3 regions of the Pseudoalteromonas sp. QJM3NY_22 genome follow, and region 2 is predicted to be linked to each of the others. Evidence: predicted binding sites of a transcription regulator. Region 2 holds the regulator's gene; each other region holds the start of a gene.

Region 1 (3,285 bases), 270 kb from region 2:
AAGCTTGCTTGCTCAGAGCGGGCGGGTATTGACTACATGCCTATATTTCCTAATCAGCAGCGTAATGTGGTATTTGCATGTCGAAAGCATTATCCGCATTTATCTGGTGTAGAACAATTGGGCGAGTGGTTGTCTGCTCACCCTAATTTAAAAGCTAAATTAACTAAAAAGGTTAATTAAAAATCTTGGCTGATTATTTCTACTACATCGTTTATTTGCACGCCTGGTAGCGGTTTGTCGTCAATACTTACCGCAATGGCACTTTGTTGATAAAGCTGTTCAACGCGAATGGTGTTAAGTGTGGTTACTTTATGCGGCATGATATTACCCGCTGCATCCGTTAAGTAATTATGATGTGCAATGCTGAGCAGTTGGCCTTTTTGTAAACCGTGTGCTTTACCTAAATTTAAGACTATTTTGCTGTTTTCAATGTGCATTATTTTACCTTGCGTTGGTAAACACGCCATTGCAGCTTGTATGTCGTAACTTAAAGAGTGATTTATTTCACTTATACTTTGCCCAAAAGGTGATTGCCAAAATCTATCACTGTTTACATCAATTATGGCTGTTTTTTCGAATGGCCAAATTGCTTGGCTTTGATAGCTATTTTGCCAAAGTTGCTCGTACGTTGTGCCATCAAACAATGTTAATTCTATTTGGTAGCTACGCTGGTAGCTTTCATCTTGCCAAAACGCATATTCACTATTGAGTTTATTACTGGTCGATAGGTTTGTTATTTGGCTTAATAAAACATATTGAGCGTTACTACGAGTTGCAATTTCTTCTAACTGGGCAGTGGAGTAATCATGTTGTTGAGTAAAATATTTATCAACTTTGATAGCGTTTTTGTAATAGGCAACAGGTATTGCACTCATTTTTGATTTTTGCAGCGCCGAAAAAATATTTTTGCTAACCGCTTTATCTATGTCAAAAATTTGACCCGTTTTTGCTTGCTCGCGATGATTAAGCTGGCTTTGGGTTACAGCTAAAAATTTATTAAAGGTGTTTTGCGGGCATTGTTCTGTTTGAGCGAAAATGTCTAAGCGCAGTGTGATTGCAAATTTATCGTCGTATTTATTTTCGCTTATAAGCTCAATTTTTTGAATTTCACCGTGACTGCTAATTTTAAGTTGATCTTGCATTAACACGCCATCTACCAAGGTTTGCACTGAGCTTACTCTTGCGCCTGAAAATACTAAAGCTTGGGTTATTGCGTCTTTTACAGCAGCAGATTTGGCTGCGCTCATATCCCCATTTTGAACAAGTGCGTGCCCAGTCGATTCATACCACTGCGCTTTTGTAAAAGGTGAAAACGTTAATAAAGCAGTTGCGCTTAATCCTACAAATACTGATGATAGAAACGATTTCATACACTTACTCCAATTAAACTTTAGCTAGTAGTGTGTTTAGAGCAAGGACTGTACCAACGTTGTTTTTAATACTATAAATGGCATTAAACGTGCATATAGTTGCTTAATTAGTTTATTAGGACGATGTACAATGCGAGCAATATCATTATCTATCACACTGGGGTGCTTAGCACTAAGTGGTTGCAGTAGCGTGTTTGATAAACATGTTGAATATAAATATGTAGCGCCAAATAATTACCCTATTATAAAAGCGATTGGCTATGCGCCTATCAGCTTGCAAAAGGGCGCTAACCGTTCGCAAAAGCAACTAATGGCTATTAAAGCGTCAAAGCTGGAGGCTTATCGAGAATTAACAGAACAAGTTTACGGGCAAAAAATTACCGCCGGAACTAGTGTTGCAGGCTCAATAGCGCAAGATGACTATTTACAAAGTAAAGTGCAGGGGATTATAAAAGGGGCGCAAGTAATTAAAACGTATGCTGTAGATGATACTTATGTAACTGAACTTGAATTAAATATGAAACGTGTTCACGATTTATATATAGGTGAAGTTAAGCCTCGAGAAGTAAAGAAGGTAACGTATTACTAAATTTATTTAATTAGGGATGATGACTTTTTATTATACCCAATCAATTTAGGCTTTTAGGTTACGTACAAGTTGGCTGTTGGTGTTTACTTCGCTACCGGCTTGATCGTATGTCATTGAAGAAGGAGCACCAATTAAAATCTCTTTCAATTGTTTAACGCTCAATTGTGCTTGGTGTGCAGCATGTGCATTTACATCATTTTGTTTTTTACATTTTTCAAGCTTGCTACGTACAACTGAAATTAAATCAGGAACTTCATCTGACTGTTCGTCGTTATTAGCAATGAGTTTATTTAATTGTTTATCAAGAGAATTTAACTTAGTTAAAAAAGGCATTTTTTGTTGAGCAATTTCTTTCAAACCTTCGCCACGTCGAGACGCAATCACGGTCAACTCATCATTTAATAAGGTGGCTAATGAATCTAAGCATTTTCCTTGCTCGTTCAGCTTGACGATAATTAAACTATTATGATCAGCCATATACGTCAAACTCGAAACTAGCTAAGTTTTTAGCTAACTTTTCATTGTCAATTTGGTACTTACCTTCAGTAATTGCTTTTTTGAGTTCTGAAACTTTATCACTGTCGAAACCAGATGATTGCTGCGCTTTTTCTTGCAACGTTTTTAATTGCTTCGCTTGCGGCGTTAGACTTACTGAGTCACTGGCCGCCTTAGGTGAAGCCGACTGAGTTGCTTGCGTATTAGCATTATCTCTTTGTAAATCAACTTTTTGTTGCTTAGTATTAGCTAAAGCAGCAGTTTGTTGATTACCTGAATTAATTTGACTGACCATAATAATAAACCTGTATATTACCCAACTTATACCAACATATCGGCATCTACGTAGAATACTTTAGCATAATTTTGAATTAAATGTTTACCTGCACTGACTCTACACCATCTACTCGCGCATTTAAAACTTTACCTGTTTTTTTATTTTTAACGCGTATTTGTTCTCCAATTGTTCCGTCCTCCAATGCAACTCCTGTTGTCTTTATTTTCAACCCTCTAAGGTTGGCTAAAATGTTTACAGAATCACCTTTGCACACCATACATATTTGGTTAAGTAATATAGGCATCCCGCTTCTTATATTGCGTTTGCTCCTACTTCCAATAAGTATTTTTGGGTTATCTAAATACTGCATTCTGACAAAATGTGTTGGTTTCATTTCAATACTTAAGTGAGAACTTGTTATTACTTCACCTCGCACTAAATTTGCGTTAGCGATCACAACAGGTGCCATTTCAACTATTCTTACATGCACGTACTGAGACCAATTCTGAGTATCGTTACATTTTATTTGTAATGTAACTTGTCGATTAAATGGC
Region 2 (3,285 bases):
GCATAGTCGTGCTAGATTAGGCATTGGTTACTTACCCCAAGAATCATCAATTTTTAGAAAGCTTACTGTTTATCAAAACTTAATGGCTATTTTAGAAACACGTAAAGAGCTAAATAAGCAAGCAAGAGAAGACACACTTAACAATTTATTAGATGAATTTAGTATTCAGCACATTCGTGATAGCCAAGGTATGGCATTATCAGGAGGCGAGCGTCGCCGAGTTGAAATAGCGCGAGCACTAGCCGCTGCTCCTAAATTTATATTGCTTGATGAGCCTTTTGCTGGTGTTGACCCTATTTCAGTGTTAGATATAAAGAAAATAATAGAACACCTTAAAAATCGTGGTATTGGTGTGTTAATTACCGACCATAATGTAAGAGAAACTCTTGATGTTTGCGAAAAAGCCTACATAGTTTCTCATGGTGAGTTAATTGCATCAGGCACTCCAGAACACGTATTAAACGATAAAACAGTACGTGATGTTTATTTAGGCGAGCAATTTAGGCTGTAACATTTACGCCATGTCTTTAAGCATCTGCTAGTATTAATTATAACAACATAAAAGGATTGTTAGAGATACATGAGGCAATCATTACAGCTGCGCATGGGCCAGCAACTTACAATGACTCCACAGCTGCAACAAGCAATTCGCCTGTTGCAACTCAGTACATTGGATCTCCAGCAAGAAATACAAGAAGCACTCGACAGCAACCCCCTATTAGAGGTTGAAGAGCAAGATTACGCCGAAGATTCTGCTGGTAAAAACGAGCAAAAAGCAGATAACGACGATGTAACTGTTAGCGCAAATGCTGATGATGTTCCGAGCGAATATGAGCAAGACAGTGGTGAAGCACTTGCTAAAGATACGCTAAGTGATGAAATGGCTATGGATGTTAGTTGGGATGAATATATGAGCGCAGCCCCAGCATCATCATCAGGACCAATGCCTGAAGATGAATCTATATACCAAGGCTCCTCGACTGAAACGCTCCACGAATACCTAATGTGGCAACTACAACTGACTCCCTTTAGTCCTACCGATGAAGCGATTGCGATTGCGATTGTTGAAGCCGTCGATGATTCGGGTATTTTAACGCTAAGCTGCGAAGAAATTTTAGAAAGTTTTAATCAAGAGAACGAAGAAGACAACGAAGTTGAACTTGACGAAATAGAAGCTGTTTTAAAACGAATTCAATTGTTTGACCCTGTTGGTATTGCAGCACGTAGTTTACAAGAATGCTTATGTATTCAGCTGAACCAATACGATAAAGAAACACCCTATATTAATGAAACAAAAATGATTTTAACCGAGCACATTGATCTATTAGCTGCTCGCGACTATCGTACATTAATGAAAAAAACAAAGCTCAAAGAAGAAGAGCTTAAAGAAATAATGACTTTAATACATACTCTTAGCCCAAAACCGGCGGATACTATAGTTAGAGAAGAATCTGAGTATGTAATTCCTGATGTATCGGTGAAAAAAATAAAAGGTCGCTGGGTTGTTGAACTAAACCCAGATAGCATGCCTAAAATCAGAGTCAACAGCCAATATGCAGCAATGTCACGCACCGTTAAATCAAGTGGTGATAGCCAGTTTATTCGCTCGCATCTACAAGAAGCTAAATGGTTTATTAAAAGTTTAGAAAGTAGAAACGATACACTATTAAAAGTAACTAATTGTATTGTTAAGCAACAACAAGGTTTTTTTGAGCATGGCCCAGAAGCCATGAAACCAATGGTTTTAAATGATGTAGCAGAAATGGTCGAAATGCACGAATCAACTATTTCACGCGTAACAACTCAAAAATATATGCATACACCTCGCGGTATTTTTGAGCTTAAATATTTTTTCTCAAGCCATGTAAGTACTGAAAATGGAGGCGAATGCTCATCAACAGCAATACGCGCTCTCATTAAAAAATTAATCGCAGCAGAAAACTCAGCAAAACCATTGAGTGATAGTAAAATTGCAGATATATTAGCTGAGCAAGGAATAAAAGTAGCGAGACGTACAATCGCAAAGTATCGCGAATCTCTAGCTATTCCACCGTCAAATCAGCGAAAAAGTTTGATTTAAGACGCTAAACAAAGAGGGTAATGCTTATGCAACTAAACTTAACTGGTCGTCACGTAGAAGTAACTGATTCATTAAGAGATTATGTAAATACCAAATTTGCGAAGCTAGAAAGACACTCAGATCATATTAATAATGTTCATGTCATTCTTGATATAGAAAAATTAAACCAAAAAGCTGAGGCAACGATTCATGTAAGTGGAGCTGAGTTATTTGCCTCTACTGAACATCAAGATATGTACGCCGCCATTGACTCGCTGATTGACAAGCTCGATCGCCAAGTTATTAAACACAAAGAGAAGCTTGCTCGACACTAATATTATGAAATTAAGTTCACTTATATGCCAGGACTGCAGCAGAGCTGCGGTCCTTTTTAATAGTAAAAAAAGAATTTTAGAGTTCATCAGTCAACTTGCTCATGACAAGCTCCCATATCTTTCTCAACAAGATATTCTCAGCGCCTTAATGAATAGAGAAAAACTGGGAAGCACTGGTATAGGAAGAGGCATTGCAATCCCTCATGGGCGAATGAGCGGCGCAGAAGAGCCCTTAGCACTCGTATTAGTAAGCGAAACACCTATTAATTTTGATGCTATAGATAATCGCCCTGTTGATATATTTGTTGCTCTCATCGTACCTGATGGCGATAACCAGCAGCACTTAAAGACGCTCGCAACGATAGCTGATAAACTAAATAATAAAGATTTTTGTAAACAGTTACGCAGCGCAAAATCAGATACTGAGCTGTATCAAGTTATTGTAGAACAATCGTAATTAACATAATGGGTGATAAATGGAATTAATTATCATAAGTGGCCGTTCCGGTTCTGGAAAATCGGTTGCTTTACGCGTAGTTGAAGATTTAGGTTATTATTGCGTAGATAATATTCCAATTAATCTGCTACCTTCTTTAGTGAGAAGTGTATCTGATAACTACGACAAAATTGCAGTTAGTATTGATGTCCGTAATTTACCAAAAGAGCAAGATGAATTTAACGATATCCTTGAATACTTACCTGGCTTTGCTAAACCGACTCTGTTTTATCTAGACAGTGAGGATCAAACATTAATTAAACGTTTTTCTGAGACTCGCCGTCTACACCCGTTATCAGTTGACTCATTACCTCTTGATTTAGCAATAAAAAAAGAAAAAGAACTACTCGATGTTCTCACTACTCGCGCTGACTATATGATCGACACGAGTGATT
Region 3 (3,285 bases), 300 kb from region 2:
TGCTTACACGAAGACGTTTGCTGTTAAGTTGAGTGCCTTGACCACGAGAAGCAGTGAAAAGCTCACCACGAATTGGATCATAAATAACAGCTTGGTCTAAACGACCTTTAACTTTAAGTGCGATAGAAACCGCGTAATGAGGGATGCCTTTGATGAAATTAGTTGTTCCATCGATAGGATCTACAATCCATTGGTAATCATCATCCTTGCCTTTATGCTCACCTAACTCTTCACCAACAATCGAGTGAGTTGGGTAAGATTGTAAAATAGTGTCACGAATTACGGCTTCAGCTTCTTTATCAATGTTAGTTACTAAGTCGTTAGCGCCTTTTTGTTGCACTTCAACTTTTGATAAATCTTCACTTGCGCGAAGTAAAATTTTGCCTGCGTTACGCGCAGCGCGAACCGCAATGTTTAACATTGGATGCATGGAGTTACCTTTGGGTTGTAAAAGAACGTTTATATATTTCAGCCGGCGTATTTTAGCGATTTCTGCCATAAAGTAAACAATAAACCCTAAATACTTTTGTGTGTTTTTTATACTTTATTGTTCTGCATATATATTTGCGGCTGTATAAAATTTAAATAAATCTAAAAAACCACTTTACCTAAAGTTAACTTGAGGTTTTATTGTGTTTGCATACTCAATCAAGAAGGACACATTATGTATTTAGAACATGTCAATTTAGTGGTTAATAATATTGAGGATATGATTAAATTTTATCAAGCGGTATTCCCTTATTGGTCAATCCGAAGTGAAGGTAGGGGCACTTGGCATGGTAAACCAAGGCGCTGGGTGCATTTTGGTGATGACACACAATACATTGCAATGAGCGATCATGGTGAAGGTGAAAACCGAGATTTAGCAGGCCATCAATTAGGTTTAGCGCACTTTGCTTACGTTACCCAAAATTTAGATGCAGTAGTAAAGCGTTTGCAACAAGTTGGTTTTAAAATAGATAAACAAGGCGGTGACAACCCATTTAGAAAAAATGTTTATTTTATCGATCCGGCTGGATTTGAAGTAGAGTTCGTAGAATATTTAAGTGATATACCAAGCGAGCGGAATAACGATTTATAATAAAACGTCAGGCAGTAACTTAGGCTTATTTATCTTTCGAAGTTGAATTTTAAGCCGTGTGTTTGGTTTTTAGTAGAACACACCTATGTGGTGTGCTTATTCCCTATAAATAGTTAATAACAACGTATAAATGCCAAACACAGGCTAACGAAAGGCCCTACCTAGGACTGCAGTTAGCACTGAAAATAGTTGCTTGAGATAGATTTATTATCCAGAGTTCAGGTTATTTAGGTTACAAATCTCGGGCAGCAATTAAACGCACCTAATCAAGGCAATATCTGACCTTAAAGGCCAATCGACTCTAACGTGCTGCTAGATAAATTATAATGAGCGGTTATTATTAACGCCAAGTTGTGTTTTTAGCTCGTTTGCAAAGCTCATAAACTTCTCTTTTATGGTGCGTTTTATTTTAACTTCAACCGACCCCATTACTGCTTTACCTTCAATATGAATAGTGGGTCCTTGGCGCTTGTTAAGCGATACCGACTTGTTTTCAAGGCTGCTTAAAATACAAAACATTTTAGAGACTACATTTACATGCTCTGGCACATAAATTTCATCGCTACCAAAAATACAGTTAACGTGAATCGTTACATTTTGATGGGTAAAAATGGCATCAGTAAAATCAAGCACTACAGAGCCCATAAAATTGGTTAAGTATATATTTTTTGGCACAACCCATTGGCCGCTGCGCTCGTTAGAACCCAAAATGCTGCGTAGCGTAAAATCATCATCGCTGTTTTGCTGTGCACTATAATGTGGAGTAAATTGCGATTGTTTTTCTGCTTTATATTGCTGATCGGTATTAAGTGTTAAGTCTTCAACTAGGATTAACAAAGCTTCATTACTACTTGCATCCATAGCCTCATCTAAGCGTCTTTCAAATGCATCCACTGAAATAACGCCATGGCTGTAATTATAAATTAATTGATCTATCACTTGTTCGCGTACCTGCTCTATTGGGCGGTCTTCAACTTTTACAGACATGGGTATTCCTTATTATATTTACTATTGGTGGTGAGTAAGCAAACGGCGTACCAAATATAATTTCAATAATTATCAGAGGCTTAATTTTTCAGTCTGTTTTTAGTTTTGTTATATTAACGATAGATTAACCAAAACAGCAATTATCTAGCTATTTTCACAATGTGAGAAAGTTTTACCGATGAGTCTGTAAATAGTTACACGGCTATAACATGAAATGAGTTAATTTAAATTCCAACCCATTGAATTTAAATGTTAAATTTAGTTGGCCTAAAGTTCGCATTAGTTAAAGTGTCTTTAATCAAAAGGAGAAAGATTATGAAAACATTTAACAAATCTATTATCGCGGCTTTAGTTCTTGGTACTACGGCTATGAGTGCCCAAGCAAACAGCTGGGAAAACGAAAGTAAAGATGCTTGGATTGATGGTAAGGCAGAAACAGTGCTACTTATGAACACTAATCTAAACAACTTTGACATTAACACTGATGTAAAAAATGGCAAGGTAGTACTTACAGGTAAAGTTGATAGCGAAATTGAAAAAGAGTTAGCAGAAGAACTTGTACTTAGCCTAGATGGCGTATCCGATGTTGAAAACAGCCTGACTGTTGTAAAAAACATGGATACCAAAAACACAGACAAAGACATGATGGATGATGGTGATAACGACCTAACAGACGCTAAAATCACCACCGTAATCACAACACGCTTCCTATTTGACTCAGAAGTTGGTGGTACAGACATAGATGTTGATACCGATAACGGTATTGTAACTCTAAACGGTTCTGTAGAATCTGAAGCTGAAAAACAGCTAGCGGTTAAAATTGCCAAAAATGCTGAAGATGTGCGCGACGTGGTAGATAAATTATCTATCGTTGCTGAATAATGCACTATACTCAAAGCCCAGTGAATCTGGGCTTTTTGTTTTTTAATTTTAAAGGAGTTAAGTTATGGATATCATTCGTATAATATTGTCAGTTTTATTACCGCCACTAGGTGTATTTTTGCAAGTAGGCTTAGGTATGCATTTTTGGTTAAATATTTTATTAACACTGCTAGGTTATTTCCCAGGGTTAATACACGCTATTTATATTATTGCTAAAAAGTAACGTTGTGTTATTTGTATTATTAGTTGTGTAAGTCAATTTTAAATACAGCTTAAAGAGGCACTTTTAATTGGCTTGCATGAATCCCTTCTCTTAAATTCCTCATTTTTACACA

The links. The regulator sigma-54, encoded in region 2, starts transcription at its own class of promoters, with help from an activator protein. The targets are predictions, from matches to a motif close to GTTGGCACGNNNNTNGNNT.
Region 1: a site for sigma-54 is predicted at 1,410-1,428, ahead of AC0VZ4_RS15215 (flagellar assembly protein FlgT). Genes of this name have one in related genera too.
Region 3: a site for sigma-54 is predicted at 2,105-2,123, ahead of AC0VZ4_RS18010 (LiaF domain-containing protein). Genes of this name have one in related genera too.

What each region holds. Positions count from the first base shown of each region.
Region 1 is NZ_CM149655.1:3,307,063-3,310,347, reverse strand. Features, by position in the region: gene AC0VZ4_RS15220 (LysR substrate-binding domain-containing protein) at 1-180, shown strand, start outside; gene AC0VZ4_RS15215 (flagellar assembly protein FlgT) at 177-1,370, opposite strand; gene AC0VZ4_RS15210 (LPP20 family lipoprotein) at 1,501-1,959, shown strand; gene flgN (flagellar export chaperone FlgN) at 2,005-2,436, opposite strand; gene flgM (flagellar biosynthesis anti-sigma factor FlgM) at 2,429-2,749, opposite strand; gene flgA (flagellar basal body P-ring formation chaperone FlgA) at 2,826-3,285, opposite strand, start outside.
Region 2 is NZ_CM149655.1:3,581,319-3,584,603, forward strand. Features, by position in the region: gene lptB (LPS export ABC transporter ATP-binding protein) at 1-511, shown strand, start outside; gene AC0VZ4_RS16510 (RNA polymerase factor sigma-54) at 581-2,080, shown strand; gene hpf (ribosome hibernation promoting factor) at 2,107-2,394, shown strand; gene ptsN (PTS IIA-like nitrogen regulatory protein PtsN) at 2,399-2,851, shown strand; gene rapZ (RNase adapter RapZ) at 2,871-3,285, shown strand, end outside.
Region 3 is NZ_CM149655.1:3,882,733-3,886,017, reverse strand. Features, by position in the region: gene suhB (inositol-1-monophosphatase) at 1-430, opposite strand, end outside; gene AC0VZ4_RS18015 (VOC family protein) at 665-1,081, shown strand; gene AC0VZ4_RS18010 (LiaF domain-containing protein) at 1,403-2,068, opposite strand; gene AC0VZ4_RS18005 (BON domain-containing protein) at 2,384-2,950, shown strand; gene AC0VZ4_RS18000 (YqaE/Pmp3 family membrane protein) at 3,015-3,173, shown strand.